Regions from separate parts of the Thermoanaerobacterium sp. CMT5567-10 genome, predicted to be linked through region 2. Evidence: riboswitches for the same ligand, from Rfam matches in the RefSeq annotation. Region 2 holds a riboswitch; each other region holds the start of a gene.
What was found. Region 2 has a riboswitch for S-adenosylmethionine ahead of metK (methionine adenosyltransferase). Riboswitches for the same ligand answer to the same signal wherever they lie in the genome.
Positions count from the first base shown of each region.

Region 1: it holds a riboswitch for S-adenosylmethionine, as region 2 does, so the genes downstream of both, Q2T46_RS08310 (homoserine dehydrogenase) here and metK (methionine adenosyltransferase) in region 2, are expected to answer to the same signal.
Region 3: it holds a riboswitch for S-adenosylmethionine, as region 2 does, so the genes downstream of both, Q2T46_RS12170 (methionine ABC transporter ATP-binding protein) here and metK (methionine adenosyltransferase) in region 2, are expected to answer to the same signal.
Region 4: it holds a riboswitch for S-adenosylmethionine, as region 2 does, so the genes downstream of both, metA (homoserine O-succinyltransferase) here and metK (methionine adenosyltransferase) in region 2, are expected to answer to the same signal.

Region 1 covers NZ_CP130558.2:1,603,815-1,612,281, forward strand. Annotated here, with positions in the region: gene crcB (fluoride efflux transporter CrcB) at 1-362, opposite strand, end outside; gene crcB (fluoride efflux transporter CrcB) at 362-763, opposite strand; fluoride riboswitch at 821-881, opposite strand; gene Q2T46_RS08310 (homoserine dehydrogenase) at 952-2,244, opposite strand; SAM riboswitch class I at 2,308-2,410, opposite strand; gene recR (recombination mediator RecR) at 2,665-3,264, opposite strand; gene Q2T46_RS08320 (YbaB/EbfC family nucleoid-associated protein) at 3,278-3,613, opposite strand; gene dnaX (DNA polymerase III subunit gamma/tau) at 3,686-5,287, opposite strand; gene Q2T46_RS08330 (HD domain-containing phosphohydrolase) at 5,346-7,238, opposite strand; gene Q2T46_RS08335 (IS1634 family transposase) at 7,619-8,467, shown strand, end outside.
Region 2 covers NZ_CP130558.2:2,294,030-2,302,496, forward strand. Annotated here, with positions in the region: gene Q2T46_RS11580 (phosphodiester glycosidase family protein) at 1-252, opposite strand, end outside; tRNA gene Q2T46_RS11585 (tRNA-Pro) at 522-597, shown strand; tRNA gene Q2T46_RS11590 (tRNA-Val) at 604-679, shown strand; tRNA gene Q2T46_RS11595 (tRNA-Tyr) at 734-819, shown strand; gene Q2T46_RS11600 (peroxiredoxin) at 1,095-1,595, shown strand; gene Q2T46_RS11605 (rubrerythrin family protein) at 1,619-2,122, shown strand; gene Q2T46_RS11610 (IS1634 family transposase) at 2,351-4,063, opposite strand; SAM riboswitch class I at 4,317-4,419, shown strand; gene metK (methionine adenosyltransferase) at 4,492-5,679, shown strand; gene Q2T46_RS11620 (HD-GYP domain-containing protein) at 5,792-6,397, opposite strand; gene Q2T46_RS11625 (hypothetical protein) at 6,642-7,211, shown strand; gene Q2T46_RS11630 (ATP-dependent RecD-like DNA helicase) at 7,279-8,467, shown strand, end outside.
Region 3 covers NZ_CP130558.2:2,397,748-2,406,214, forward strand. Annotated here, with positions in the region: gene spoVB (stage V sporulation protein B) at 1-1,061, shown strand, start outside; gene Q2T46_RS12160 (MetQ/NlpA family ABC transporter substrate-binding protein) at 1,122-1,958, opposite strand; gene Q2T46_RS12165 (methionine ABC transporter permease) at 1,972-2,652, opposite strand; gene Q2T46_RS12170 (methionine ABC transporter ATP-binding protein) at 2,639-3,661, opposite strand; SAM riboswitch class I at 3,742-3,844, opposite strand; gene Q2T46_RS12175 (BglG family transcription antiterminator) at 4,060-6,144, shown strand; gene Q2T46_RS12180 (hypothetical protein) at 6,227-6,406, shown strand; gene Q2T46_RS12185 (PTS sugar transporter subunit IIB) at 6,412-6,738, shown strand; gene Q2T46_RS12190 (PTS sugar transporter subunit IIC) at 6,751-8,073, shown strand; gene Q2T46_RS12195 (PTS lactose/cellobiose transporter subunit IIA) at 8,094-8,411, shown strand.
Region 4 covers NZ_CP130558.2:865,296-873,762, reverse strand. Annotated here, with positions in the region: gene Q2T46_RS04550 (PaaI family thioesterase) at 1-197, shown strand, start outside; gene Q2T46_RS04545 (cysteine hydrolase family protein) at 289-1,035, shown strand; gene Q2T46_RS04540 (acyltransferase family protein) at 1,318-3,249, shown strand; gene Q2T46_RS04535 (APC family permease) at 3,288-4,643, opposite strand; partial or broken gene metA (homoserine O-succinyltransferase) at 4,795-5,711, opposite strand; SAM riboswitch class I at 5,775-5,883, opposite strand; gene Q2T46_RS04525 (hypothetical protein) at 5,977-6,420, opposite strand; gene Q2T46_RS04520 (YtrH family sporulation protein) at 6,417-6,743, opposite strand; gene Q2T46_RS04515 (geranylgeranyl reductase family protein) at 6,848-8,011, shown strand; gene copZ (copper chaperone CopZ) at 8,088-8,312, shown strand.

The DNA of each region.
Region 1 (8,467 bases), 690 kb from region 2:
TTTCCAATATAATATCCTAAATAAGCTCCGATAAGACCAACAATGACGGTGGACGCAGAGTATAAAAAAGCGTGTGCATAGTGCTTTTGGCGAAGAAGGTGTATCGTTTCATGTGAAAAGGTAGAATAAGTGGTAAACGCTCCAATAAATCCTGTCATAATAAACAACTTAACATCATTATCAAAAAAATGTACAATCTTAGGGTTTGACAAAACATTCAAGAGAAATGCACCTAATACATTGACCACAAATGTTTCAATAGGCACCACAAACTCTCTGTTTTCCTTAATATGCCTAGATATCTCATACCTTGAAATTGCACCGAAAACTCCTCCTAAACCTACTAAAAAAATATTTGACATCAATTTTCTTCACGTCCTTTTAATATTTTTGCTGTTTTATCTCCCAATTCAAACCCTATAAATGACATGATAAATCCAATAAATATCGATAGCAATACATATATCAAAGCTACTGCAATTCTTCCATTCCTCAATAGATCCATTGTTTCTTTAGTGAATGTTGAAAATGTAGTAAAGGCACCGATGAACCCAGTCGTAATTGCCAATCTAATATTAAAATTAACCTTAAATTCTTCAAGCGTTAAATTTGATATATAACTTAATAAAAATGAGCCAAAAATATTTATAAAGAATGTCTCAATTGGAAATACTGTATGCAATATACTTTGATAATAGCTCGAAATCAAATATCTCAAAATTGCACCGAAAAAACCGCCAATTCCTATATAGATGTATTCCATGAAGATTGCCCTCCATTTTCATAAGATAGTAACAAATAAGCTCCTATTGAGTTAGTATACCCAATAGGAGCCATCAGCTTCGATGCATTTAAAGGTGAGCTCCATCACCTTACAACAACAATTATATCACAGATTTGTTTTTAAAGTAAATATTTCATAATGATATACATTCTATTTTGCCTAATTTTTTATATAACTTCACTTTCTATTGTGTTAACATGTCTAATATCCTCTTCATTGCCGTTATACAACACCTTGAAGAGACTCTCTATCGTACTCATTTTTTTATTTTCTAAACTTTCTATAAACCTGTTTATATCATTATCAAAAAGCTTGAAAACTGCCGCAAAAGTATTGCCATCATAAACAGACTCTTTAAACGAAGCACCATTATCAGTAAAAAATTTTAAAATATTTTTTATATTAAACTTGTAAAAGAGTTTAAGTCTTATATAAAATACATCTGTAAAACTACCGTTAAAAACTGAAATATGTTTTGCCGTACGATTTGTTTTTATGCCGTAATTCAATAGTATATCTATTAAATCTGCAACAACTGAATCCCCTGTAGGCATTTGTCCTGCACCTTTTCCAATAAAAATAAGCTCTTTGAAACCATCTCCTCTCAGTATAACAGCATTGTTTACATCGCCAACACTTGCTAAAATATTGTTAGCTTCTATTAGTATAGGCTCTACACTCCCATAGACATTGCCTTTCTCGTATTTAGCCCATGCAAATGGTTTAATTTTATATCCCCATTTTCCGGCATAATATATATCATCATATTTTATTTCATTTATACCATATCTCATTATTGAATTAACAGAAACATCAACATCAAATGCTTTTTTTATGAGAATCACAAGCTTATACAGAGCATCGAATCCTTTTATATCGTAATCCGGATTGCTTTCCGCATACCCTCGCTTTTGAGCAGCTGCAAGTGCTTCATCATATTTCATTCCCTTTTCTATTATCTGTGTCAATATGTAGTTTGTCGTACCGTTTATTATTCCTCCCACAAAATTTATTTCATCGGTTATTTTGAGTCTCTCAATCTGATGTATAACAGGTATTGCTCCAGCAACACTTGCCTCAAATTTCAAAAATACACCATTTTCATCTGCCATTTTTCTAAGCTCGCCTCCATATTTTGCCATCAACTCTTTGTTTGCAGTAATAACATGCTTCTTAGAAATTAACGCCTTTTTCACGTAATCGTAAGCAGGATCAACTCCTCCCATTACTTCAATTATTGCACTTATTTCGCTATCACACAAGATTTCGTTAGCATCAATTGTTAGTATTTCATCTATACCATTAATATTTCTCGGTTTATCAGGATGCTTCACTAGTATTTTTTTTATTTCAGGATAAAACCCCGTTTTTTGTTTTATATGCTGTTTTCTTGATGTGACTATTTTATAGACTCCGCTTCCTACTGTTCCAAATCCCAGCAATCCAATCTTAAATTCCATGTGGCATACCTCCTAAAAATTTTTGGCCCTCTTCAATGAGAAGAGGGCCAAAATACGCCGCTCCTCTCATCTCTCAGGTATTTCCTGCAGGATTTGGCACCAAGCGTAAATAAATGCCGGTTGCCGGGTTTCATCGGGCCAGTCCCTCCACCACTCTTGATAAGAGGATTCCAATATTCTCTTTTAAATTTATTAATGAATATATTATCACTTTACACTATTATAGTCAAGCATTCTTTTAATTCTGGTATCTTGTATTTTAAAATTCTCCTTGAAAGTTGATTAAAAAAGTGTTCAGCAATATTCCTTAATTATTATTTCCTTGATTCTGAACAAAAAAATCATGGCTTGAAAGAAACTTTTCTTTCCTTATTACCATGATTTTTATGGTACTTTGATATGAATTTAATTTTTGTAAATTTACATTTCCCTTCTACCTTCCAATGCCCTCGATAAAGTAACAGAATCAGTATATTCGAGGTCACCACCAACAGGTACACCATGTGCTATCCTCGTCACTTTTATGCCAAAAGGTTTTATAAGTTTTGCAATGTACATAGCAGTCGCTTCGCCTTCTATATCGGGATTTGTCGCTAAAATAATCTCTTTTATGTCGTTATTATTAATCCTTTCTAGCAATTCTTTTATCTTTATATCTTCTGGTCCTATACCGTCCATGGGTGAAATTACACCATGCAGCACATGGTATAAACCACGATACTCCCTTGTTTTCTCCATAGCTACTACATCTTTCGGATCAGATACCACACAAATAGTAGATGAATCTCTGGTTTCATCGCTACAGATATTGCATAAATCGCTATCAGTGAAATTATAACACTTGTTGCAGTATTTTAAATTGTTTTTTGCCTCCAATATAGCATTAGATAAATTAATAACGTCATCTTTTGGCATATCCAAGATGTAAAATGCAAGTCTTTGTGCTGTTTTTCGTCCAATACCTGGAAGTCTTGATAATTCATCAATAAGCCTTGACAATGACCTCGAATAAACATTCATCAATTAATTCACCTCAAAATAAGCCTGGTATATTAAAGCCTCCTGTAATTTTTCCCATTTCCTCTGCAATCATGTGTTCAGCACTTCTTAAAGCCTGATTTACTGCTGCTAAGACTAGGTCTTCTAGCATCTCCACATCGTCCTTATCAACAACGGCAGGATCAATCTTTATACTGATCAATTCTTTTCTTCCATTGGCTACTACCTTTACAGCTCCACCGCCTGCAGACTCTTCAACCGTCTTGTTTTCAAGCTCTTCCTGCACTTTCTTCATTTGCTCTTGCATCTGTTGCGCCTGTTTTATCATGTTGTTCATGTTAAAACCGCCAGGAAATCCTCCTTTTGCCATTCACAATACCTCCTATTAATATTTAGTGTTCTCTTCCTATTTATATGCTGATTTTGGCTGGGTAGTGATAAATTAATCTATAATTTCTACATCGCCAAAATATTTTTTTACCGCTTCAATCAACTCGTCATCTTCATTTTTTTTGACTACTACGTTCACTATATAATCTTTTCCAGTGAATTTCTTAATAACATCTTTAATATAATCTTTATTTTCAACTTTATTCAGTTCATCTTTGTAGAATTCATGCTCCTTTGGATATTCTATCATAAAATTACCGTCTTTCAAATACGGTTTGCCTAAACTCAAAAAAGAAAAAATCATAGGTCTATCTTTTTTTATTATATTCAATACTTTATTAAAGACTTCATTTACATCGATTTTATCGCTTTTATCTGCACTCTCAGTAATTTCTATGTGCTCTTTTTTTATTTCATCTGCAGCAACTTTATCATCTTCAACACCCTTTTCGGATTTTACTACATCTTTTTTCGATATAATACCATCATCATTTTCTCCATTAAATGCTACTTTAACGTTATTCAATCTACTTTCCAGTTTCTTAATCCTATCTAAAATGCTGTCTATATCAGGTGATATTTCAGGATTTATAAGCTTCAATACTGTTATTTCAAATAATATTCTTGGTGATTGCGCGTATCTAATTTTCCCTTGTAAATCTATCAATTTTTCTATGGCATTAGACAAAAACGACATATCAAATTCCGACGCCTTCAATATTTTATCGTTTATCTCTGTTTCTAATATTTCTTCGGACTCTGTACCGCATGTTTTGTAAATAACAACGTCCCTCAAAAATGAAAGCATCGCTTTGATCAAATTGCTTACATCTATGCCATAAAGCATCAATTTATCTATCTGATTTATGACTTCCTTTGCATTTCTATCATTTATGCTTTTTACAAGAGTGTATAATGTATCATCATTTACAGTACCAAGAATGTCACATACATCATCATACGTTAAAACATCATTGTATGACACACACTGTTCAAGTATGCTTATGGCATCTCTCATAGAGCCATTTCCATGACGGGCAATCATCGCAATAGCTCTATTTTCTATGCTTATGTTGCTGTCTTTTGCAATCTTCTCTATATTTTGTGAAATGACTCTTGATGGTATCCTTTTAAAATCAAATCTCTGACACCTTGACAAAATAGTTGCAGGTATTTTGTTTGGCTCTGTAGTAGCTAATATAAATATAGCATGTGATGGCGGCTCCTCCAACGTTTTTAAAAGCGCATTAAAAGCACTTCCTGATAGCATATGAACCTCATCGATAATATACACTTTGTACTTACATATAGATGGTGCATATATTATATTGTCTCTAAGTTCTCTTACATCATCAACGCTGTTATTTGAGGCTGCATCTATCTCTATTATATCTATAAGGGAATTGTTGTTTGCAGATTCACATATTTGGCATCTATTGCAAGGCTCACCTTCTACACTGTTAGGACAATTGACTGCTTTTGCAAAAATCTTGGCAACACTGGTTTTGCCTGTGCCTCTAGTCCCACAAAAAAGATAAGCGTGTCCTATTCTTCCCGTCTTTATCTGATTTCTTAACGTTCTAACAATATGATTCTGTCCTAAAACCTCACTAAAATTTCGAGGTCTGTATTTTCTGTATAATGACTGATACATAAAAAACACCTCATTTATTTAATTGTAACAAAAAAAAGGATACTTTTCTATATCCTTTTTAGTTAGCTATCTCAATTTCTCTTTTGATTCTTTCAATCTTTTTTCTGTCTCTCATATAAATAGATATCACACTATCTACCACCCGCGGATTGAATTGCGTTCCTTTATACTTTAATAATTCATTTACGGCTTCGTCAAAAGGCATCCCTTTTCTGTATGATCTATCAGATGTCATTGCATCAAATGAATCTGCAACACACAGTATTGCAGCAATCAATGGTATGTTATCATCATCAAGCCCAAATGGATAGCCTTTTCCGTCGTACCTTTCATGGTGTTTTTCTATTCCATCTATTATATCTTTCGACAGCCCTATAGGTTCCAAAATTTTCTTCGATATACTAGGATGCTGTTTAATCTTATCATATTCTTCTTTTGTAAGTTTTCCAGGTTTTGTGAGTATTTTATCTGATATTCCAATTTTACCTATATCATGTAATATGCCAGCAATTTTTAACTTCTCTATTTCATCCTTTGGAAGCCCCATGCTTTCACCTATAATTGCTGCATATTTTGAAACTCTCAAAGAATGGCCTTTAGTATATCTGTCTTTTGCTTCAACCGCATATGCCAATGCATCAATTGTTCTTAGATACCAATTTCTTAAATTATCGTAGAGATTGGCATTTTCTATAGCAATAGATACACTATCAGCAACAGATCGCAATAAGCTTATATCATTCGCTAATCTTGATGTAGTTAATATATTTAATGTTCCTACAGCCTTGTCTTTCGATATTAGCGGAACAGAAATTATATTCTTGACATTTAATTGTTTAAGTCTTTTTAACAAAACGTAATCTGCTGGAAATTTATTCGCATCTAAAATCGTAATTTCCTTTGATACAAGAAGCTTAACATTTTCATCAGTTGTCAAAGAAAGCTCTTTTAGAAGAGGCATATCTTTTAATTCCCCTGCTGCCACCATAAGCTCCAAATTCCCTGATTCATTGACAGTTCTTATGGTACACAATGGAGAAGACAATATTGTTGATATTTTTTCTGCTATAGAATAAAGTATATCACGGGGCGCTAAATTTTTAGTCAACAATTGTGTCACATTTCCTATAGCAAGAATTTGCCTATTTCTCTCCAGTATCTCTTTTTTTGCAGTGCAATAATCGGTTATATCTCTGGACAATCCTTGAATTCCTAGCAATTCACCCTCACTATTTTTCACTGTCTTAACTCTAGTCTCAGTCAAAATTGTTGAGCCGTCTCTTTTTTTGAATTTTATTTCTGCCATATTTATTTTTCTGGTCATTAAATCTTCCATTAATTTTTTATCATCATCATCAATGTATTCAAAAATTTTTTTACCTATCATTTCATCAGGTAAATAATCTAAAAATTTTAAAGATCTGTTATTTATAAACTCTATATTGTACTCTTTGTCGGTAAACCAAAGAATATCCGACATATTATCAACCAATGTTCTATACCTTGATTCTGATGCTTCAAGTTCATTTGTAACAGCCTCCATCTGCTCATATGACGCTTCAAGCTCCATATAAAGGTCTTGCAATTCATTATTCTTTTTAATTAACTCCTGAGATTCTTTTTTTAGCTCTTCATAATTCGACTTTAACTTAGAAGACATTTTGTTAAAATTTTTTGATAACTCTGCAAATTCTTCTGTTACATCTATGTCAATATTATAATCGTATTCACCATTTGTAATTCTTTTAACACATTCATTTAATTTTTCCAGAGGATATGACATGTATTTCGATTCTCTCATTGCTATAAAAACTGAAATAAGCAAAATTAAAATAGATGTAATTATGTTATTTCCAATCCCTTTTATAATGTGTACAAATGAAAGAAGGTACACAAAAAGCGAAACTCCGAATATTATTGCAAACAATCGGCTGCGATAACTTTTAAACATAAATACCTCCCTAAGCAGTTAAAATCACTACTAATATTTTCGACAATATAAAAAAAAACTTTACACAAATTTTAAATATCAGAATATTTTTTGTGTATTATACTTTACTAATAAGTATTAAATTTTTTTAATAATTAAAGGTAATAATAAAAGGCCGCACACCCGACTCTGTCATGTTACCATAAGCGTTACATAAGCAGTTAACTCCATTCAAGCACCCCTAGTTTTGCAGCAAAATTTTATGTAGCGTAACCCGGAACCAGCAATTTTACTAACGATTCCGGGTAAAATTTTTTTAAATTTTTGTCATATTTTGGTTGCGGATTATTATGGATTGTGGTATAATATAGTTATATTGAATTTTATTGGGGGAGTTTAATGTGTATTTAAAGAAAAGCAAACGTAGTTCCGGAAGAATATACTTATCTATTGCAGATGGATATCGCGATAAAGAAAGAGGGCATACAAGGACTGTTACTATTAAATCCCTTGGATACCTCGATGAACTTCAAAAACAATACGATGATCCTATCGCTTTTTTTGAACAAAAGGTTAAAGAATTGAATGAACAAAAAGCCATGAAAAAGGCTCCAATTGCTCTTAATTTTTCTCCTAATGAAAGACTTTTGGTTAATACGGATAACCGTAAAAACTTTGGCTATGCTGCATTTAGTAAGATTTATCATGAGCTTGAATTGGATAAATTTTTGAAAAACAGGCAGCGTCATTCAAAAGAAGAGTATGATGCTAATGCTATTATGAAACTTCTCGTATTTTCACGCTTATTGTATCCTGCTTCAAAGAAAAAGACTTATGAGAATAGAGATATATTCTTTGAGAGGTCTGATTTTTCTTTGGATGATATCTACAGATGTTTATCTTTTTTCAATAAGCATAGTGATGCTTTGCAACTTTGGGTTCATGAGCATATTAAGTCTTTATATGAACGAAATACTAATCTAGTTTATTACGATGTTACCAATTATTATTTTGAAATTGATGAACAAGATGAATTGCGTAAAAAAGGCGTTTCTAAAGAACATAGACCAGATCCAATTGTGCAGATGGGATTATTTATGGACACCAATGGTATACCTATTACATATAAACTTTTTCCTGGTAATGCTCTAGATAAAACTACACTTATGCCTATGTTAAGGAAAATACAACATGATTATTCTTTGGGAAGAATTATTGTAGTTGCTGATAAAGGCATCATTACTGGCGAT
Region 2 (8,467 bases):
ACCTGATGGATTGAAGATGGTTGATATGGATGTATTGCTGTCATTTAGGTCAATGTAAAGAACATTGACATTTATAAAACCATCTGTAGTGAAATATGTAATATTTTTTTGTGTAACTCCTTTACTGAGTACTTGCTGGTTCTCATTTGTAGTGATTACAGAATACGCATTTGCAGAAATGCTCTGCATAATAACAGAAGAAAATATGAGTAGTGAGACTAAACTTAAACTTATCAGCTTTCGGCAGTTCAATGAAATCCCTCCTAAAAATTTTCCATTTTTATATAACCATATTGTACCTTTTATATATTACAGCAATGTTACAATTTGATAAATTAATAATAAAAACTGATATTATTATTGCCATTTTTGAGTATAATAATGATGTCAGAGCAATAACGAGTATAATTGAAAAATATCAAAAAATAGCGAGTTATTTATCAAAAATCGCCCAAAATGGAGAATAATAAATCTTGTATAATTATTTGATTTCTACTATAATCAAATATGTCGCAAGACGCCGGGGTGTAGCGCAGTTGGTAGCGCACGTGCTTTGGGAGCATGGGGTCGGGGGTTCGAGTCCCTCCACCCCGACCATAACATGGTCGTATAGCTCAGCTGGGAGAGCACCTGCCTTACAAGCAGGGGGTCATAGGTTCGAGCCCTATTGCGACCACCATTTTTATTAAGTCGATAGAGGATAATTTTATTGGTTTAGAATATAATATTTCATGGAGGGATACCCAAGTGGCTAAAGGGGGCAGACTGTAAATCTGTTGGCTCATGCCTTCGATGGTTCGAATCCATCTCCCTCCACCATAGAAGTTAGGCTGTAAGGCCTTTTTTTATTTTGTCATTTTTTCCTGCTATCATTAATTTTCAAATCTCAAATAAAATGTTCTAAGAAGATATTTTTTTATCACAAGTGATAAATATTTTCAACAAACATATTGACATCAAAAATAAATGGTGTATAATAGTACTTGTGAAGGGAAAATGATTATTAATGGAAAGGCGATATTAATAGTTTTCCCTGTATGTTTACGAAATTTTAGTAGTTAAATAATAACTTATGTGAAGAGGTGTGGTTACATATGTCTTTGGTGGGGAAAAAAGCTCCTGATTTTAAATTAGACAGCACTAAAGGTCCTATATCTCTATCCGATTATAAAGGGAAATGGGTTGTATTGTTCTTTTATCCACTCGACTTTTCGTCCGTATGTTCTACTGAGATACCAGAGTTTAATAGGATGAAGCCTGAATTTGACAAACTTAATGCTGAGTTATTAGGCATAAACACAGATAGCGTTTATTCCCATAAGGCGTGGATAGAAAGCCTTGGGGGAGTCGATTTTCCGCTTTTATCTGATTACAATAAAGAAGTCACCAAACAGTATGGTATACTTATTGAAGATGCTGGTATTGCTTTAAGAGCAGCATTTATCATTAACCCAGATGGAATTATTGATTATGAAGTTGTACATGAGCCAGTAATCGGCAGAAATGTCGATGAAATACTAAGAGTGCTTAACGCACTTCAAACAGGCCATGCTTGTCCTGTCGGCTGGAAACCGGGGGATAAAGTATTAGATTAAAAAAATTAAGGAGGAGATTTGAAATGAGAGAAATGACGACAAAAAATCTAAGTGATGCTTACGCTGGTGAAAGCCAGGCACATATGAGGTACCAAATATTTGCTGATGTTGCAGAGAAGGAAGGCAAACCAAACATAGCGAAGCTTTTTAGAGCTATATCGTACGCAGAACTGGTTCACGCTACAAATCACTATAGGACATTAGGAGAGATTGGAGATACTGTAGCAAATCTTGACAAAGCTATAGCAGGTGAGACGTTTGAGGTAGAAGAGATGTATCCTGCATATAGAGCTGTTGCAGATTTACAAGAAGAGAAATCTGCAGACAGAAGTTTTCATGGAGCGCTGGAAGCTGAAAAATTACATGCAAAGATGTACACAGATGCAAAAGCTGCAGCATTGAAAAATGAAGACATAAATATTTCTAAAGTTTATATTTGCCCAGTATGTGGCTATACTGCAATTGATACAGCACCAGAAAAATGCCCTGTATGTGGTGTATCAAGAGATAAGTTTGTTGAATTCTAAAAGGCAAAAATAACCCCTTCATTATTCATATATAGTTAATTTATTAGTGCTTGGGAATACTCAAGCACTTTTTACGTGCAGACTAAAATTTTTTAAGTTGACTTCTTAAATATACTGTGTTATTATATCCTGACTTTTGCAGCAAAAAAGGATAAAAAAAGCCCATAAGCCCTTTAAAATGAAGGCTTTCGGGCTTTCTGTTTTTGTCAATAAGTTGTAGTGGAAATGTCATTTTTTTACTTCTCCTAAAATTTTTTTAATCTCTCCTAATGTCATAATCTTTTTCCCAAAATCAATACCTAATTCTTTACCTATATCTTCAAGAACATCATTATTAAAATCAAACAGGTAATAATTTTCTTGTATGTAACTGCAGGATGCTTTTGCTAGACTCTCAAGTATAGCTGAAACAGAATATTTTCCATTTAATCTATATTCAAGTATCCTCACAATTACAAGTGATATAAAGCATATCAGAAAATGAGCATCAATATGCTCTTTTAGTGATAAATACACCGGTCTGCTTTCGATATCACTTTTAGTTATTTTAAAAGATTCTTCTATTTTCCAAAGGCCACGGTACATTTCAATAATTTTATCATCAGATTCTTTGTATTCGCTAGTAACTATTGCATAGTATCCATCAAATCTTTCTTCTTCTTTTAGTTTTTCCTCATCAAATGCTAAGTGTTGATGAGCACTTTCTAATATTTCGCCAGTTTCTTCATCAAAAATGAGATTCTTTACATATTTGGAAGCACCGTAAGATGTAGCTTTATTGTATTTTGCTGGATTTTTAATTAGGTCTTTTGCTTTCTCTATTGTAGCAGCTCGTTCATATTTTGCTTTTAAGGCATACTCTTCACTATAGAAAATAACCTGTTTTTCATCAACTACCTTTTTCATTTTTTTGCCTTTAGTGGTGGTTACTAATATTTCTCTTGGATAAAGTCTGGATTTTATCTTGAAGCTATCTCCTCTGTATGTATATCCATTTTCGTCAAGGACATATTTCTTAAATTCCTTATCCGCACAACGAACAGAATAGCTAAATACATAACCATTACCAGCAGATAAAGTATACCAAATGTTATCGCCAGTAATGATGCCTTTATCAGCAACTACAATAATTCTTCCCAAAGAATAATCATGTTGTATTTTCCTTAACATAGGCATAAGTGTAGTTTTATCTAGAGCATTACCAGGAAAAAGTTTATATGTAATAGGTATACCATTGGTGTCCATAAATAATCCCATCTGCACAATTGGATCTGGTCTATGTTCTTTAGAAACGCCTTTTTTACGCAATTCATCTTGTTCATCAATTTCAAAATAATAATTGGTAACATCGTAATAAACTAGATTAGTATTTCGTTCATATAAAGACTTAATATGCTCATGAACCCAAAGTTGCAAAGCATCACTATGCTTATTGAAAAAAGATAAACATCTGTAGATATCATCCAAAGAAAAATCAGACCTCTCAAAGAATATATCTCTATTCTCATAAGTCTTTTTCTTTGAAGCAGGATACAATAAGCGTGAAAATACGAGAAGTTTCATAATAGCATTAGCATCATACTCTTCTTTTGAATGACGCTGCCTGTTTTTCAAAAATTTATCCAATTCAAGCTCATGATAAATCTTACTAAATGCAGCATAGCCAAAGTTTTTACGGTTATCCGTATTAACCAAAAGTCTTTCATTAGGAGAAAAATTAAGAGCAATTGGAGCCTTTTTCATGGCTTTTTGTTCATTCAATTCTTTAACCTTTTGTTCAAAAAAAGCGATAGGATCATCGTATTGTTTTTGAAGTTCATCGAGGTATCCAAGGGATTTAATAGTAACAGTCCTTGTATGCCCTCTTTCTTTATCGCGATATCCATCTGCAATAGATAAGTATATTCTTCCGGAACTACGTTTGCTTTTCTTTAAATACACATTAAACTCCCCCAATAAAATTCAATATAACTATATTATACCACAATCCATAATAATCCGCAACCAAAATATGACAAAAATTTAAAAAAATTTTACCCGGAATCGTTAGTAAAATTGCTGGTTCCGGGTTACGCTACATAAAATTTTGCTGCAAAACTAGGGTACTCAAGCACTTTTTACGTGCAGACTAAAATTTTTTAAGTTGACTTCTTAAATATACTGTGTTATTATATTTTAAGTTAAATAACGAAAACTCTTATCAAGAGAGGTGGAGGGAGGAGCCCTATGAAGCCCGGCAACCTGTCTTTATGACAAGGTGCTAATTCTCGCAGAAGGTAACTTCTGAAAGATGAGGGTGATTGTGCCTCTTCTTTTGGAGAGGTTTTATTTTGTTTAAGGTCTTTTATGAGATAAAAAGGAGGATATAAATGAAAAAATATTTTACTTCAGAATCTGTAACTGAAGGACATCCAGATAAAATTTGTGACCAAATATCTGATGCAATAGTTGATGAAATACTTAAAAATGATCCATATGCAAGGATAGCATGTGAGACGGCTGTAACAACAGGAATGGTTTTAGTTATGGGTGAAATTTCTACCAAGTGTTATGTGGACATACCTAAAGTCGCAAGAAAAGTCATAGAGGAGATAGGGTACACTCGCGCAAAATATGGTTTTGATGCAAGTACATGCTCTGTTCTTACATCTATTGATGAACAGTCTCCTGATATAGCGCTTGGAGTTGACAAAGCATTGGAAGTAAAAAAAGGTATTTCACATGATGACCTAGAAGAACAAGGTGCTGGGGACCAAGGCATGATGTTTGGATATGCATGTACAGAGACTCCTGAGCTTATGCCACTTCCTATATCGCTCGCTCATAGACTTGCTCGTAGACTGGCAGAGGTCAGAAAAAATGGTACATTAGATTATCTAAGGCCTGATGGAAAGACACAGGTAACAATAGAGTACATTGACGATGTTCCGAAGAGAGTAGACTCGATAGTCGTATCAACACAGCATTCACCTGATGTTGACCATGACAAGATAGAAAATGATGTAAAAGAATATGTCATAAAGCCAATTGTTCCGCCAGAGCTAATTGATGAGGATACGAAGATATACGTAAATCCGACAGGAAGGTTTGTTGTCGGTGGGCCACAAGGCGACAGTGGGCTTACAGGTAGAAAGATAATAGTTGATACTTACGGCGGATATGCTAGGCATGGCGGTGGAGCTTTTTCTGGCAAAGATCCGTCAAAAGTTGATAGATCTGCTGCATACGCTGCAAGGTATGTTGCGAAAAATATTGTTGCTGCTGGCCTTGCTGACAAGTGCGAGGTTCAACTGGCGTATGCGATAGGTGTTGCTACACCATTAGAAGTAAATATTGATACTTTTGGCACTGGTAAGATTCCTGATGACGAAATATCAGATATTGTAAAGAAAGTATTTGATTTAAGACCTGCTGCAATCATAAGAGATCTTGATTTAAGAAGGCCTATTTATAGGCAAGTTGCTGCATACGGACATTTTGGGAGAACAGACCTTGACCTTACATGGGAGAGAACTGATAGAGTAGAAATACTAAAGAAACTTGCTTTCAATAAATAAATTTTAAGCCCGGAAAAATTCCGGGCTTGCGGCACTTTTATATATCTATAGCCGCATTAATAATGTGTACGCTACGCTAATAATATTATAACACATAATTTTAAAAAATCTATTAGATGGCAATTCCCTTATTATGATTATTTTTATCAAGAGATGATTTGCTGTTTTTTAATACATTTTCCAGCGCTGAAACTAACATCTGATTGTATTTTGTACCGCATTCTCTTAAATCTTGAATTGCTTCCTTAAAGCTTTTTACCTTTTTATAAGCGTATAGTCTTTTATTTGTCATAGCATCAAAAGAGTCACAAATAGCTACTATTTGAGCACTTAATGGGATAAACTTAAGACCGTAAGGGTACCCCGAGCCATCCAATCTTTCGTGATGGTATAAAACAGCAGGTATTAAATACATAAGTGGAGGCAGCACTTCCAGCATATTTGCACCGTAACTGGAATGCAATTTGATAAGATCGTATTCTGCATCTGTAAGTTTGTCTGGCTTTGCTAAAATGCTAATTGGTATCATCAATTTGCCTATATCATGCAGAAGTGCACCTTTATATATTGATATCTGTTCCTTTGGCTCCAATCTAATTATATTAGCAATCTTAAAAGATAATTTTGCAACTCTTAGACTGTGTTTGTATGTCTCATAATTATAGTTTTTTAGTGACATCAAAAGATGCGATATAAGTTTATCTTCATCATAATTCATATTCTTTTTCTCCTTTTTTCGACATTTTCTATTATATTATAAATTTTGATAACAGTCAATAAATGTATATGTTGTAATAAAATTCAAAAAAAAAAAAAAAAAAAAAAAAAAAAAAAAAAAAAAAAAAAAAAAAAAAAAAAAAATCAGAAAATTATGATTAATTCTTGATAATTATTTATTGACTTTGGAAAAATTATCTTATATAATAAATACAAACATAAGTTCGCACAAAGGAGTAATGGAGATGAGAAATGTTGAGATGCCAGATGTGTACCTTGCTATTTTACCTTATTATATAGATGAATACGGAAATGGAACAGAACTTATAGACTTGGATGGTAATGTATCGTATATAAAGTGCAGTGTAAAAAGTTGCTTAAATAAGACGCTAAAAAGATATGCTGTAGACTTAAGTGCTATAAGAGAAAAGTATGCGAAAAGCCTTGGCATAAGAAATTCATTTCCAATTCCATTAGCTCGTGACTTTACTTTGATACAGTTAAAGGTGAGGATCCCTAAGGTAGCAAAGGACACTGCTTACGGATATATATGTTATGAAAAAATAAGGAAGATAGAAGAGTGTGCATCATTTAGTTTAATATACGTAGGTGAAAGCAATATAAAAGTTTATCAAAAGAAGGCATCAATAGAGAAACACATGAGAGATGCTTCTATGATGAAGACGTTTTTTGCTAATTTAGATTCGTTAAATTATGACGACAAAGCCATGTACAATCTTCCTGCAACAAAGGCAGATATAGCACTTTTATACGAAGAGATCGTTAAGATAAAGTTTAAAATTGAAAAAATGTGATATGTGCTTCAAATATAATTAAAAATAATATACAATGTTAATAGAATAAGGCAAAGTAGGGATAAGAATGGTGGAAATAGTAGGTACGGTTGAGGAGATAATATTTAAAAACGAACAAAATGGATATGCTGTATTAGAGCTTAATTCTAAAACAGATTCTATTACTGTTGTGGGCTATATGCCGTACGTGGGAATCGGTGAGACTTTAAAGATTGAAGGAGAATGGATGACACACCCTGATTATGGGGAACAGGTAAAAGTATCAAAGTATGAAATGATAGCACCATCAACATTGTACGGCATGGAGAGATTCCTTTCATCAGGACTTATAAGAGGCATAGGACCTGTTATGGCAAAGAAGGTTGTCTCAAAATTTGGACTCGATTCACTTAATATAATAGAAACACATCCTGAGAAGTTAATGGAAATACCGGGTATAGGCGAAGAACGAGTCAAGATGATAACTGAGTCTTACGAAAAGCAAAAAGGCTTAAGAGATGTGATGGTGTTTTTGCAGGGGTACGGTATATCTACCACAAATGCCATAAAAATTTACAAACAGTATGGAGATGATTCAATAAATCTTATAAAGCAAAACCCGTACAGGCTATCTGATGAGATATTTGGAATTGGATTTAGGACTGCCGATAAAATCGCTTTTGCAATGGGTGTTGATGCACATTCAAGCTACAGAATTTCATCAGGGACGAAATACGTTTTAATGCAGTACGCTGCAAATGGACATACATATGTACCTCTTGACTTATTATCAAAGGAAACGGCTAAACTCCTTGATGTATCTGAAGAGGAAGTGAATGATTCCCTTGTGTTTTTGGCTCAGAGCGGCAAGGCAATGTTTGAGACATTTGAGGATGGATCTCACGGTGTTTATTATATACCATATTATACGGCAGAAAACAATACAGCAGATAAGATAATGAATATGACATTGACAGATGTGAATCCTGGTGACATCGATATAAAAAACGAAATATCGAAGATAGAAGCTGATATGGGTATTAAGCTTGCAGATAATCAGAGGCTTGCAGTCGAAGAGTCTGTAAAAAATTCAATCCTTGTAATAACTGGAGGACCTGGCACAGGAAAAACCACGATAATAAATTTCATAATAAGGCTATTTATGAAATTTGGAAAATCAGTTGCTCTGGCTGCTCCAACGGGTAGAGCTGCAAAAAGAATGACTGAGGCTACAAGCTTTGAAGCAAAGACAATACACCGCCTCCTTGAATATTCTT
Region 3 (8,467 bases), 100 kb from region 2:
TGACATTGTATTTATTCAGTATATTAACTGACATAAAATTAGAGTATGCTGCTACAATAGCTGTAGTGGGTATTGCTGCTGGTGAGGTAACAAGTTTTCTTATGTATATATTCTATTATAGACGTGAATTGAGCTATATAAAAGAAGAAATGCCAGATGAAGGTAAGATATGGGACAAATTAGACATCGCCAAAACGATAATAAAGACATCCTTTCCTATTACAATTTCTAGAATGATAGTAAATATACTTGACCTTTTTGAATCTCTTATCATACCATCCAGATTGATAAAGTCTGGTTTGACGCACAAAGAAGCAATATCAGAGTTTGGTAAACTTTCAGGAATGGCTTATCCACTTGCATATATGCCTGCAGTAATAACCATGAGTTTATCTGTTACTGTATTGCCTGCTGTCTCTGAAGCTGCATCTTTAAAAAAGTGGGACACAGTGAGATTGCGCATAAATCAAGCAATAGGGTACACTACAATGATAGCAATACCGGCTATTATATTGTTTCTTACGTTACCTGAAGAGATAGCTTCTTTGCTTTATCCAAATAGTCCTGGTGTAGGAGCACTAGTAAAAGTAATTGCTGCAGGAAGCATCTTTGCATATCTGGAATCTATTGTTACTAGCATATTAAATGGACTTGGAATGCAAAATGTAGTCCTGAAAAATTCTGTTATCTGGACCGTTATTTCAGTAATAGCTATGTATGTCCTAATTCCGATACCTAGTTTAAGACTATTTGGATATATATACGGTTTTATATTTGCGGATATTCTTGTGTTCATATTAAATTTTAGAGTATTAGCTAAGGTAACAGGCCTTACAGTTGACTATAACAATTGGTTTTTTAAACCACTTATATCTGCGCTTATAATGAGCATAGCTGATACAATTATGTATTTTAACTTGATAATGGTAATATCTAATAAATGGATCGTAATGTTTATTACTGTATCATCTGGATTAGCCTTGTATCTTTTGGTAAGTTATATTATAAGACTGCCATATTTGAATGATTTAAACAAGTTAATATTTTCAAGGAGTAAATGAAAGATTTAATTTATAGCAAAAAATAAACCCGTGAGACACGGGCTTTTATTTACTAAGATTTCAAAATGCTGGTACTATAGCACCTTTGTACTTGTCTTCTATGAATTTTTTGACTTCCTCGGAATTTAAAGCTTTTGCTAATTTTTGTATAGCAGCGTCATTCTGATTGTCAGGTCTTACAACCAATACATTAGCATACGGTGAATCTTTGTCTTCCATGAAAATTGCATCTTTTAATGGATTTAAATTTGCCTCTAATGCAAAGTTTGTATTTATTATTGCTAAATCTACGTCTTGAAGTGTCCTTGGCAGTTGAGGTGCTTCAAGCTCTACAATTTTTAAATGTTTAGGATTATCGACAATATCTCTGGGAGTTTGTGTTAGTCCATTTGAATCCTTCAATTTTATTAAACCCTCTTTTTGTAACAGCAACAATGCTCTTCCTTCATTTGTAGCATCATTTGGGATTGCCACTGTTGCGCCGTCTTTTATTTCATCTTTCGATTTTATCTTTTTTGAATAAGCTCCCATTGGTTCTACGTGTACTTTGACTAAAGGAACTAACTTTACATTTTTTTTCTTCTCGAAATCCTCTAAATACGGGACGTGTTGGAAGAAATTGGCGTCGATTTGTTTATCGGCCAATGCCGTATTAGGAGTTACATAGTCAGTAAATTCTTTTATTTCGAGATCTACTCCTTCTTTTGCTAAAATTGGCTTTACTACATTAAGTATTTCTGCGTGAGGATTTGGGGTTGCCCCTACAACTATTTTTGTCATTTTGTCTGAATTATTACCTGCATTTGAGCTGGTCTCATTATTATTTGATTTAGTGCAGCCTACAATGGCGAATGATAATGTCAATATTAATGTAATCAATAATATTATTTTTTTCATCTATACCATCCTTTCATCTTTTATCAACCTTTTTTGCCAGGTAGTTTCCTAATCTTTGTACGATTTCTACAAAGACGATTAAAACGATTATTGTTGCAATAAGTACATCTGTTTCATATCTTTGATATCCATACCTTATAGCTAGATCTCCAAGTCCACCTCCTCCGATAGCACCTGCCATAGCAGAATATCCCAAAATATTTATGATTGTAAGAGTTACACCCAATATCAGTGATGGTAGTGACTCTGGTATCATGACTTTAAATATTATCTGAGGTATTGTTGCACCAACAGATATTGATGCTTCTATGACACCCCAATCAACTTCTTTTAGAGATGACTCAATTACTCTTGCTACAAAAGGGGCAGCCGCAACTGACAGAGGTACTATTGCTGCTGTTGGTCCAATTGTAGTACCTACTATAAGCCTTGAAAGTGGGAAAATCGCAATTATAAGAATTATAAATGGTACTGATCTCATAATGTTAATGATGGTACCCAATATGTGGTTTAGTTTGATGTTTTCAGATAAATGGCCTTTATCTGTTATTACAAGTATTATTCCTAGCGGTAGACCTATTATTACAGAAAAAAGGGTAGAGAAAAATACCATATACAGTGATTCCCACAAAGGCTGCTCCATAAGCTGCCATAAGTTTATTAAGTATTGTATTGTGTTACTAAATGATACCATTTTTAAGCACCTCTATTCTAAGGCTGTTTTTTTCTAAAAATTTTATTGCATCTTTTATAGAACTTGGATCTCCATTAATCTTTATAAGGAGATTTCCTATTTGAGAGTTCTGGACTCTTTCTATATTTCCAGAAATTATATTTACATCAACATTAAACTTTTTTATCATATGTGATATTACAGGCTCGTTGCTACTGCTACCAAAGAATGACAGACGCAATATTTCTTCATTTGGATTCTTGTCGTCTATGAGGATGTCAGGAGGAAGCTCTGCTATCATATCTTTTAAAAATCTTTTCGACGTTTCTGTAGAAGGATTGGAAAAAATGTCTATTACATTTCCTTCTTCGATGATAACGCCATTTTCTAAAACAGCGACTCTATCACATAAGTTTCTTATGACTGACATTTCATGTGTTATGACGACTATTGTTATACCGTATTGTTTGTTTATGTTTCTAAGTAAGTTTAATATTGATTCTGTCGTAGTCGGGTCCAATGCAGATGTCGCTTCATCTGATAAGATTATATCGGGGTTGTTGGCAAGCGCCCTTGCTATGCCGACTCTTTGTTTTTGACCACCAGATAGTTGTGAAGGATATGCGTATTTCTTGTCTTTAAGATCCACAACTTCAAGCAGTTCATTTACACGCTTTTTTATAACAGAATCTTTAGCTTTTGAGATTCTTAAAGGAAAAGCTATGTTTTCATACACTGTAGAGTTCATTAAAAGATTGAAATGCTGAAATATCATGCCAATCTTTTTTCTCATTTCACGAAGTTCTTTTGGGCTTAACTTTGTCATTTCAGTACCATTTATGGAAATGCTTCCGGTTGTAGGCTTTTCAAGCATGTTTATGCACCTAATCAACGATGATTTGCCTGCACCGCTTAAGCCCATTATGCCGTATATTTCTCCATCATTTATTGTTAAATTGATGTCTTTGAGTGCAACTACATCTTTTCCATTTGTGTTGTAGACTTTACTTAGATTTTTAATTGATATCAAAATATTTCACCCTCTTTATGAAAAGTTGGAACGTCAAAAATGCAATAAAAAAAACCTCCCAATGAAAGAGGTTAGTTCCTCTCTCATCTCTCAGCATTAAAGCCGCAGGAATTGGCACCATTGCACTTTCGTGCCGGTTGCCGGGTTTCATCGGGCCAGTCCCTCCACCTCTCTGGATAAGAGAATAATTTCATTTTAAATTGTTAAAATGATTATATAGGATTAAAAATGAAAAGTCAAGCAAAATTTTCATGTCCGGAGATATTAAATTTATGTCATTCTAATATTGACACAGTGCTTACAAGTTTATGTTGAATTATGAGAATAATTGCTTATAATATAAATGTAAGATAAGTTAACTTATTAATAATTTGTCATAGACGAAAGGACAAAATCTTATGAAAGAACTAAGTGGGCGCCAACTAGAGATTTTAAAAAAAGTTATGTCAAAAGAGATGTACAGCTTAGACGATATCGTCGCTAATTATAAATTAAGCAAAAGAACAATTTATAGAGAGATAAATGCCATAAATGAATACATCAAAGATTATAACTTAAAGTTAAAAAACAATGAAGGTGTTTTGACAGTAGATGGTAGCGACAGCGATATAGAGAAATTTAATTTTGATGTTATAGGTTATCGTCCTAGTGTAGATGCTGAGAAAAGGCGAAAATTAATTCTATCAGAGCTACTACAAATGAAAGAGCCTGTTAAGCTGGAGTATTTTGCAAGAGAGTACAATGTCACAACTGCTACAATTAGCTATGACATAAAAGAAATAGATAAATGGCTAAGTAGGCAAAATGTCACAATTGTGACTAAGCCAGGTGTGGGCATATATGTAAAAGGCGATGAAAGAAATATAAGGAAGGCTATAATAAATTTTCTCTATGACAATGTTGAGACGAAGGACTTAATGGAATTTTTAAATAGAGGGTACAATAATATAAACAGATTAAGTGAGGACATCAATGACAGGCTATTGCGACTTATCGATTATGACACAGTTTTGAAGATAGAGAAAGCTATACAAAGATTAGAGAAATCACTGGACTACGAGCTGGCTGAAAGCTCTTATATGGGGCTTACAGTTCACTTGGCATTGGCGTTAAAGAGAATAAAAGAAGGCGAAAAGATCAAAATAGGTAATGAAAGCCTTTTTGAACTTAAAAAATCAGATGAGTACAGATTTGCAGAAATGCTTGCAAAATATTTGGAAGAAGAATTTGATGTCTTTATTCCTGAAGATGAAATCGGTTATATAACAATTCATCTTCAAGGTGCCAGATATAGAGCAAACACTGAAGATGTAAATGACGAATTTGTAAATGAAGTTTTATACGAGATGATAGATGTTGCTGAAAGAGTATTTGGCACAAGTTTTAGAGATGATTCAATGCTTTTAAGTGGTTTAAAGACTCATTTAAGACCTACGATTTTTAGACTAAGGATGGGCCTTGCAATAAGGAATCCCCTTATAAGCGATATAAAAGATAGGTATAGTGCACTGTTTGAAAGGTGCATATCAATTGCAAATGTATTGAAGAATAAGCTTGATGTTGATGTTCCAGATGATGAGATTGGCTATATTGCGATGCATTTTGGAGCAGCTATAGCAAGGAAAAATGACAAAACGAAAAGGCATAATATTCTAGTGGTATGTGCAAGTGGAATAGGAACATCCAGAATGCTTCTATCAAAGCTTCAGATGTTTCCGCAGTTAAACATTGTAGATACTGTTTCAAGCCTTAGAGTAAAAGATTTTAAAGATAGAGATGATATTGACTTAATTGTATCTACTATACCTCTTGACATAAAGGACAAAAAAACGGTAATTGTCAATCCATTACTTTTAGACGATGACGTCAAAAAGTTAAAAGAGGCATTAAATACAGACTTCATAATGGATTTTTCCAGCAGAAAGGCAGAAGGCGATAAGTATAAAGAGCTTTTGCACATAGCCGAATATGGCAAAAGAATTATTGAATTGTGCAGCTCTCTTAAGTTTAAAGATATATTTGGGAAAAACTCAAAGACGATTATTGATTCTCTTTTAGATGATTTTGTTAATACGGGTGATTTAGACAAAGAAAAAATTGATTCAATAAAAGAGAAGCTTTTGGGAAGAGAGAGCCTTGGCAAGATTATTCTTCCTGGCAAAGGATTTGTGATCTACCATTGTACAGCATCTAGTTTAAATAAACCAATCATCATTTTTGGAAAAGTAAAAAGCGAAGTTAGAATGAAAAATTTAATCAATGATTATGAAATCATTAAGACAGCTTTTCTAATGGTTGCACCTGATAATGACAAGATGTGGATAGAGATACTTGGCGATTTAAGTGTTTCGTTTATAGAAAGCAAAGATCTTGTTGAAAAGCTGAATAGTACAAGCAATCTCGACGAAGCTAAAGAAATAGTGCAGAGGGCATTGATGGAAAAGTATTATGATGAGATTAAAAGGAATCTTGTAGGTGATTAAAATGTTTAGTATTTCATTAAAACAGCGAAAGATATTTTATGTGATGTTGTCTTTGGTGTGGATTATAACAGCAGCGTATTCCATGGTAAATGATACATTCACACATGGTATAGAAATTCTTTTATTTGGTGCATTTTTCATTGGAGGAATTGCACTTGTTCAAGGGTATATGATAAGAATGCTTAAAATGTATGATAAAAATTTAAAAAAAGGGATAAATAACAACAAAAAAAGCCATAAAAATAATCATAAAAGGAGGTAATGAATATGGCTATACATGGTGTTATATTATGCAGTTGGGGGGCTACATCAAGCGCATTAGCAAAAAAAGTCACAGATGAAGCAAAAAAGCAAGGTTTGGACGTAACAGTTGATGCAGGTGGAACAGGTGAATTTAAGAAAAAAGCTGAAGGATACGATGTTGCTCTTTTAGAGCCGCAGGTAAGACATTTAAAAAAGGAAGTAGAGACAATCGCAGAAAAGTATAACATTCCTGTAGACATTGTTGATATGCAGGCTTTTGCGCTTATGGATGCAAAAAAGATATTAAACCAGATTATAGAGCTTGCTAAAAAATCTGGTAAAGAAGCATAGGAGGTAATATAGATGAACGACAGACTTACAAATAACTGGTTTATGAAGTGGATGGAATCATCGTTGATGCCTGTGCTGGCAAGAATAGCACAGAATGTCATTCTTCAATCAATAAGGGATGCTTTTTCTAGTTTTGCATTACCAGTTATATTGACAGGTTCATTGTTTTTGATAATAGCAAATCCACCTCTTGCAGAAGGTGCAAATTGGGGACCGATCGTTGCATGGGCTAACGCAATAAAACCTATTGCAGGGCAGTTAATGATTCCTTTCAACTTATCATTTGGTATTATGGCTTTGATGGTAGCATTTGGAACAGCTTATAGCTTAGCGACTCGCTGGGATTTAGATGAGGCTATGACAGGTATTATCTCAATGTTGGCATTTCTGGTTACTACTTTCCCGGCTTCAGATGTCACTAAAGTAAGTTTTGGGGATGTTCTTAACTATCTAGGTGGACAAGGTCTATTTGTTGCTATAATAATAGGCGTTTTGACAGCAGTTGTTGTAAGGTTCTTTAATAAGCAGGGCCTTGTAATAAGGATGCCTGAAGCAGTACCACCGTATGTTGTTAGAAGCTTTATGGCATTAATACCAATGTTTGTAATGGTTGTTTCTGCTTGGATTGTTGAATGGATTGTATGGGCCAACTTCAAAGTAACACTGCCACAATTGGTAATTGAAGTATTTAAGCCACTTGTTGCAGCGTCAAATAGTTATTGGGCAGCACTAGCTGAAATCATACTGATGATGCTTTTGTGGTCACTGGGAATTCATGGCATGAACGTTGTATCGTCTATAGCATATCCTTTCTGGATGAGTCAGCTTGCTGCAAATGTTAAGGCGTTAAATGCACATCAGACAATGACAGGTATTGTTACAGAACCATTCTTCCACATGTTTACACATCTTGGCGGTTCAGGTACTACATGGCCACTGGTTATTATGTTCTTGTTCTCAGCATCAAAACAGCTTAAGACAATAGGAACAGCCGAGTTTATTCCTGCTATATTCAATATAAATGAACCGCTTATATTTGGTGCACCAATAGTATTGAATCCTATATTGATGATACCGTTCATAATCGCACCTGCTGCAGTTGTTACTATAAACTACATTGCATTCCATTTTCATCTTGTAACAGGACCGTTGTATCAGCTTCCATTTACAGTTCCTGTGTTCATTGGTGGTTTTATATCAAGTGGCCTCGATTGGAGAGGACCTATTCTGCAGCTTGTAGACTTGATTGTAGCAGGCATTATATATTATCCGTTCTTCAAAATGTATGAAGCACAACTTTTGAAGAATGAAAGAGAAGCTGAAGAAAATAAATAAGCATAAGGAGGAACCCTTTGATGGAATTAGAGCAAATTATATACAATTTAGTCTTGCATGGTGGAAACGCCAGAGGTGAAGCTTATGAAGCATTAGATGCAGCAGAAAAAGGGGATTTTGAATCTGCCGAGAAGCATCTAGAAAAGGCTGATGAAGAATTTTATGCAGGCCACGATTACCAAAATGCATTGGTACAAGGCGAACAAAGTGAAGCTCCAAACTTCCTTGTAATACATGCGCAAGACCAACTTATGACGGCTCTTGCTGAGAAGAACCTCATAAAAAGGCTTGTTGACTTGTATAAGAGGTTGGATGCTCTTGAAAAAAAGATAAAATAAACAACTAATAAATAAAAGGTGAGTTATACTCACCTTTTATTTATTCCAAGGAGTGT
Region 4 (8,467 bases), 1.4 Mb from region 2:
AGACGATGGGAAGAAATATGGTCACTCTTGAAATGAATATAAACTATATAAAATCTGTTAAGATCGGGGATAAAATTGATGCTTTTGCAAAGATAATTCACTTAGGAAAATCTACTGCTGTTGCTGTATGCGATGCTTACAACCAAGATGGTAAACTTGTAGCGTCAGCAAGGGAGACGTTTTATAGTCTAAATTAAAGGGGCTTTAAGGCTAAAGCCTCTTTTTTTGGTATATAATTTGATATAAAATTAATATATATATTTAACTAAATGGAAGGAGGTTTTTTAAATGAATTTTGATAGTTTTTTGTACAATACAAGACCTTTTTTAAATTATTTGTTTGACTTTTATAGCAACTTGGATGATATGAAGCTTAGTACAGTTATAAATGATTCCGGAAATGCTGACAATGTATCATTGATTGTGGTAGACATGGTAAATGGTTTTTGCAAAAGTGGTGCACTATCAAGTCCCAGAATTGGAGGCATAATAGAACCTATAAAGAATTTGATAAATGCGTCTTACAGAATGGGCATAAAAAATATACTGTTTATAAATGATGCCCATATTAAAGATGCAGCGGAATTTGCCGATTATCCACAGCACTGTGTAAAAGGAACTGATGAAAGCTCTATCGTTGAAGAACTTTTAGAGATAATAAAAGGACAGCCACAGATATATGAGAAAAATTCACTAAATGTGTTTTTTGGTGGAGAATTTGACGATGGGAACTCGTTTTTAAAAAAGATAATCAGCATGCTTAAAGAAGGAAAGTCTACTTTTATCATCGTTGGAAATTGCACCGATTTATGTGTATATCAGACAGCAATTTCTATAAAGATGGTTGCAAATGCCAACAATTTAAGTGTTAATGTCATTGTGCCAGAAAATTGTGTTGAGACTTATGATATAAGTGTAAAAACTGCTGAGAGGCTTAAAATTATTCCACACGATGGTGATTTGACACATGTGATGTTTTTATATCATATGAAGCTTAATGGTATAAACATTGTTAAAGAATTGTTGGAAGAATAATACAAATCAATATAGTAATGGTTATGTTAAGAGCTCTTTTAAACGTCTAAAGAGCTCTTTTTGTTAATAAATATTTATGAGATATTTATATTTTATTTATATGTTGTAATGCTTTTGTAATATTGATAATATATAATGGATTAAAGAAAAAAGGTTATTTATGAGATATATTGAAAAATTTTGTAATATTTTGAATTTTATTCAAAAATATAACATTATAACATTTGATATACATATTATTTATGCTAAGATAAGGGAATCAGACTATAGGAGGGGATCTCGATGCCAAGGCCTTTAAACAGCAATGTGAGATATATGGCAGGGCTTGATGGCCTTCGTGCAATAGCCGTGCTTGCTGTCATAGGGTACCATCTCAATTTAAGCTTTATGCAGGGGGGATTTTTGGGTGTCAGCATATTTTTTGTTTTGTCTGGGTATTTGATAACAAATATAATTTCTGCTGAATGGGAAAGAAGCGGCAAAGTAGATTTAAAAAATTTTTGGCTGCGAAGAATGCTCCGATTATTTCCTGCACTTTTTATAATGGTAGTTTTGGTGGTTTGCTATGTTACATTATTTGATCCTGGAAGGCTAGCATCTATAAAAGGTGATGCAATAACAAGCATATTGTATATTAACAACTGGTGGCTGATTTTTCACAAAGTTTCCTATTTTGCAAAATTTGGTCCTCCATCTACGTTTGGGAATTTATGGTCATTAGCTGTGGAAGGTCAGTTCTACCTTATATGGCCTCTTGTTTTGATTATTTTATTTAAATATTTGAAGAAAAAAAGATATATTGTGTTTTTGACTTTACTGCTATCTGTAGCATCTGCTTTGGCTATGGGAATGCTGTATGAGCCTGGTATGGATCCCAGCCGTGTTTATTATGGGACTGACACACGTGCTTTTGGGCTGCTTTTAGGATCGGCTTTAGCATTGATTTTACCAAGTGATAAGCTTTCAAACAATATTTCAAGAAATAAGAGGTTGATTTTGGATGTAATTGGATTTTTATCAATATTAGTAATTTTCATAATGTTTGTCTATGTTAATCAATATGATACTTTTGTATACAGAGGTGGAATGTTTTTATTATCTATAGTAGCTGCGGTTACAATAGCGATATCAGCACATCAAGAGAGTTTATTAGGTAAGGCATTGGGATGTTTTCCCTTAAGATGGCTTGGTGCAAGGTCTTATGGTGTATATCTTTGGTATTTTCCTGTACTCATTTTGACTACTCCAGCAGTTGATACAGAAGGTATAAATCCAATACGGGCAGTACTTCAGATATTTTTGATTATACTTATATCTGCCTTGTCATGGAGATATATAGAAGATCCTATTAGGCATGGTGCACTTAAAAGAATGATTCAGGATATAAAATCTTTAAGGCTTAGAAAAGGGAAAATATTCCTTCAATTTAAAACATCCGTGTTAGTTATAGTATCTACAGTTTTAGTGTCTATATTTATAGCAGGAATGAGCGGGATAATGCCTGCTAATGCGTCAGTATCTTTAAACTCCAGTGGAGGTGGAAATGGCAAAAATGTTTCACCATCTTATGTAGAAAATAGCGATGTTACAAGTGATGGTATTGTACAAGAAGACAGTTCTAATATACCAGATAATAGGAGGGATATAAAATATTATCCATATAAAGGTGGAAAGGCGGACTCAAGTGTAGAGTCAAATGATAGTGGTCAAACTGATGTTAAGATTCAGGACGGGAAAGGGATAACGATTATTGGTGATTCTATATTGATCGATACGAAGCCTTATTTGGAAGAAATGCTGCCCGGAATTACAATAGATGGTAAAGTGGGACGCCAGATGTATCAGGCGAAAGATGTCGTAAAATCTCTTAAGGCAAAGGGAAAAATCAGCGATACTCTGATAGTTGAGTTAGGTACAAATGGACCTTTTACAGAAGATCAACTGCTGTCCCTTTTAAAAGCTGCAGAACCTGTAAAACATATAATATTAGTGAATGTGCGTGTTCCTCGACCATGGGAAAGCGTGGTAAATAAAACATTAAATAAAGTATCTTCTGAATATCCGCATACAACATTGATTGATTGGTATAAAGCAAGTTATGGCCATGATTCATTCTTTTCACCAGATGCAGTACATCTGGAGCCTTCTGGAGCAAAATACTTTGCTTCACTTATAGCAAAGACGATAAAAGACAACAATACAGATAGCAATTAAATAATGAATAAATAAAGGCTGCACTTTTTGCAGCCTTTTTAGCTTTTTAAGACTTTTCGTACTTCATCCAATTTTACTGAATTTTTGTATTTCATATAAATATAGAATGGTATTCCGCACATAAGCATTATGAATCCGTACATGACTGTCTCGGCTCCAGATCCGTATATTGTCCATATTGCGTAAATGAAGCCTAAAAGCGGCACAAATGAATTTTTGATGAAGCTTAGTACATTTACCTTCTTATCTCTTTTTATGAGAAGCATGATTTCAGATGCTGCCGTAAAAGCGTAAACAGGCAAGAAAGAAAGCGTAGCCAGCAATATTATGAACGTAAAGGCTGAGACTAAAGACTTTGTATAGTTCATCAACAACAGCAGATTAACCAGTACAGAACCTATAATCAACGAAACATGAGGTGTTTTGTATTTTGGATGTACTTTAGCAAAGATTTCAGGAAACAATCCATCTTTTCCTGCCGCATACGCAACACGGGCTGTTGATAAAAGCCATCCAACCGTCGTGCCAAGAACGCTTATTACAGAGCCAACAATAATTACAGTTGCTATGTTTTTACCTAAAAACTGTTTAAGTATGTCAGCAATTGGAGAAGCACTTTTTGCAAGTTCGTTTTGAGGCATTGCACCCATCGCAGAGAGATTTATAGCTAGATACATTACTACTGCGATTAATATGCCAAAAATCGTGCTTAACTTCACATTTCTTTCAGGGTTTTTGATTTCTTCAGCAGTTATCGACGCAGTTTCAAGTCCTACAAATGCCCATAATGTGGAAGTAGCTGCTGCAGACAGTGTATTTATGCCCTTTCCTGCTGGAAACAAAGGTAAAACATTGCTTGTTTTGAAATGCACTGCAGACACAATTATGAAAAATAAAAAAAGGCATACTTCAAAGACAGTTATGGTTGTTTGTGTCGAGCCAGCTCTTTTTACACCTATTATATTTATTATTGTAAAAATCCACAAAATAGCGCTTGTGTATAAAAAAGCTGCTAGGTGGCTTTGAGATAAAATTGGAAATAGAGCACTTGAGTAGCTTGCAACTGCTATGACTACAGCGGCATTTCCGATCCAAGAACCATTCCAGTAAAGCCATGCATTTATAAAACCTATAAAGTCGCCAAAAGCTAATTTTGAGTACTCATACGGACCACCAGCCTTTGGAATCTTTGAGCCTAGGTTTGCAAATGACAATGCTAAAAGGATTGACCCTATGCCTGTAATGAGCCATGCAAGTATTGTTGCACCGGGACCGGACTTTGATGCTAATGTAGCTGGAAGCATAAATATGCCAGATCCCATCATGTTGCCTGTCACTAATGCTGTCGCAATAAATAAGCCTATGTCTTTTTTGAGCTTTTGTGTTTTCTCCATATATATGATTCCTTTCTATAAATTTTTAAAATAGCATAATTAAATTAGCACAGAGCAGTAAAAAAGTCAATGAATAATTTTGCAGGATATATATAAAAATATGCAGGAATAGAAGATTATCGACATCTCTATTCCTGCACAAATATATTGTCTATTCAATGGAGTTTATGTCATACGGCGTTTTTTGATATACGTAGTAATTTAACCAGTTTGAAAAGAGCAGGTTTGCATGGCTTCTCCACTTTACAATTGGTTCATTGTTGGGGTCATCTCCCGGGAAATAATGTTTTGGTATTTTTATCGGTATGCCTTTTTTTAAGTCTCTTTCGTATTCCGATTTCAGTGTCAATGGATCGTATTCAGAGTGGCCTGTGACAAATATTTGTCTGCCATTTTTTGCGCTTATTATATATAGCCCTGCTTCATTTGATTCAGCAAGTATTTCAAGGTCATCAACTAATTGGATATCTTCCTTTCTTACTTCTGTGTACCTGGAATGGGGAGCATAAAATTCGTCGTCAAAACCTCGCAGTAAATCGACATTTTTTTGGATACTTTATGCAGAAATACGCCGAACATTTTCTCTTTTAAAGGGTATTTAGGAATGCCATAATGGTAATAAAGACCAGCTTGAGCACCCCAGCAAATATGAAATGTAGAGTACACATTGTGTTTACTCCATTCCATTATCTCTTTAAGCTCATGCCAGTAATCAACATCCGAAAAGTCCAAGGTTTCTACCGGTGCTCCTGTTATAATAAGTCCATCAAATTTTTCGTATTTTATATCATCAAATGTTTTGTAAAAAGTTTCCAAATACTCTGGTGCAGTGTTTTTAGGTTTATGAGAGGCAGTATATAGAAATGTTAAATCTATCTGCAAGGGATTATTGCTAAGAAGTCTTAATAGCTGTGTTTCTGTGACGCTTTTTGTAGGCATTAAGTTTAAGATTGCGATTTTTAGTGGCCGTATGTCTTGATGAATCGCTCTTTCTTCGGCCATCACAAATATGTTTTCCTTTGCTAAAATATCAATTGCAGGTAGTCCGTCAGGTATTTTTATTGGCATTTTTGTACCTCCTTAAGCGTAAAATAAAAACGCCTCCTGAGAAGAGGCGTAAATACTCACATCTTCTCATCTCCCAAAGCTAAACGCTTTGCAGGAATTAGCACCATTTTCATAAAAATATGACGGTTGCCGGGTTTCACAGGGCCAGTCCCTCCACCACTCTTGATGAGTTTTGAATTTATAATATTAAATTGTTAAATTAATTATATATTCGTTAATTGTTAATGTCAATAACAAGTTAACTTGCTCTTTATTTTTCCTTCATTTATTCATTTATCTGTGCGGTTATGTATATTTCTATTGTCGTACTTACTACAATGTGTTTTACTTTTAAAGATACTTTTTTATTCTCAATAGATAGAATTCGACCATCGAATATGTTAAAAATTAAATCTGGATTAATTTTTTCGACTTGCTTTCCATAAATATCTTTCAACTTTTCATTAACATATTTTTCAACTTCTATTCTGATTTTACTGTCACTATTAGAAACATAAGGTTTTATATCAGTTACTACTCTATACGATTGATTCTTTAATGATTCATTCAATTTTTCTATTTTTTCATTTAGTGCTGCATTGTTTAATTTATATGCATCTCTTTCAAATGATATTTTTTCGATCACGATGCCATTTACCACATTTACAATTGATCCCCCTATAATTACACCTATTAAAAAGACACTTACGAATGATGTGATTTTATTCATTTGAATTCACCTATTATGCAGGTAATCAATTTAAATCCGGAATAAGAACCTAGAAAAGCACCAGAAAGAATTAATCCTTGTTTTGCTAGCTGTGTAAATTCACCGCTAAAACCAATTTCAAGACCTCTTATTGTAGTAAAAGATCCTCCAAGCCCCACCAGTATAGCCCAAAGTCTTATATCTTTCAGTATGGAATTAATTATTTTTATGGGAGACTCAAATATGAAAAGGGATGAAAGAGAGCCTAAAATAGTACCACCAACGACTACACCAAGGGATGTAAAATATGGTATGAAAAAAATTCTGAATACTTTTATTAACATAAAACCACCTCATATATTTATATGCTTATCAAATTTAAAATATCTGATGTGCAACTTTTATTTGTTAAGCATTGCAATTATAATTTAATATAGAGGTGAAAAAAATGTATGATGTAATTATCATTGGCGGCGGACCTGCAGGATCTACATTAGCTAGAAAATTATCAACTCAAGGATATAGAGCTTTATTGATAGAAAAGCATACTATACCGAGATATAAAGCGTGCGGCGGTGGAATAACGCCAAGGTGCTATAAAATGTTAGATCTTGATATAAGTGATTATGTGGAGGATACCACATATAAGATTGCTTTTAAATTTCCAAACAATAAATCAGTAGTCCTAGAGACTGAAAAACCTATCATATATCAAGTGGATAGAACTAAATTTGATAAATATTTAATAGACAAAGCGAATGAAATGGGATGTGAAATACATGATGGAGAAACGGTTTTTGATTTTTACAACAATGACAAAGAAGTTGTTGTTGTGACAGACAAAGGCGAATATGAAACAAGGATATTAGTAGGTGCGGATGGAATAAACAGTACTGTGGCACATAAAGCAAATTTATTAAACGGCAAAAAAGGTATTGCACTTGAAGCAGAAATATACGTTGATAATAGCGATGTTGAAAGATTAAAGGGAGAAGTTGTGGTAGACTTTAATGCTATAAAATACGGCTACGGCTGGGTATTTCCCAAAAAAGATAGATTGTCTATCGGCGTTGGAACTTTTTTAAGTAAAACATCAAAAATAAAGGAAAATCTTTCTAATATGATTGACGAAATTGTAGTTGGCAATGTAGAAGAATGCAAAATATACGGGCATCAACTGTCATTTCAGAATGGAAGAAATGGGACATTTAACAATGATAAAATAATGCTAATTGGAGATGCCACAAGGCTTGCCGATCCATTTACAGGTGAGGGAATATACAATGCTTTGCTTACTGCAAATATATCATTTGACGTTATAAAAAAGCATTTCAATGGAGAATGCGAACTTGACGAATATACTCTTAGGCTTAATAGAGAAGTTGTGCCTGACATAAGATGGGCATACAGATTAGCGCAATTTACTTACAATAATATGGACTTCATAGAAAAATCAGTAAGATATTTTCCAAATGTGCTATCATACTTTGTAGATATAATGATGGGGGATAATAATTATATGAATTTTAAGATAAAAGTTCCATTGTATGCACTGGGTATAATGAAATCTAAGACGAAAATGAAAGTAGAAAGAGATGTGAACATAAAATAGTTGACATCAAGATGCAGTTAAATTAAACTATGTATAGGTAATACCCCTAATGAGTATATGAAAGGAGAGTTTAAATATGAGTTTATTTGGTCCAAAAGGCGAGACTACAACGATTGATGTAAGGGGAATGTCATGCAATCATTGCAAAATGACTGTAGAGAAAGCCTTAAAAGCACTTGATGGAGTATCAAAAGCGACAGTAGACTTAGATAAAGCCAATGTCACTGTAACATACGATCCCAAAAAAGTTACAATAGATAACATGAAAAAAGCAATTATTGATGCAGGATATGAAGCTTAAAATATTATAATTGTTTTATTTATGTTTAACCGCTAATGCGGTTATTTTTTTATATTTACTGTATAATAAAATTAAAAATATTATTTACAAAACTTATTAATTGATATATAATAAATACATAAAATCCAATCGGAATACTTAAAATTAAAAGGAGA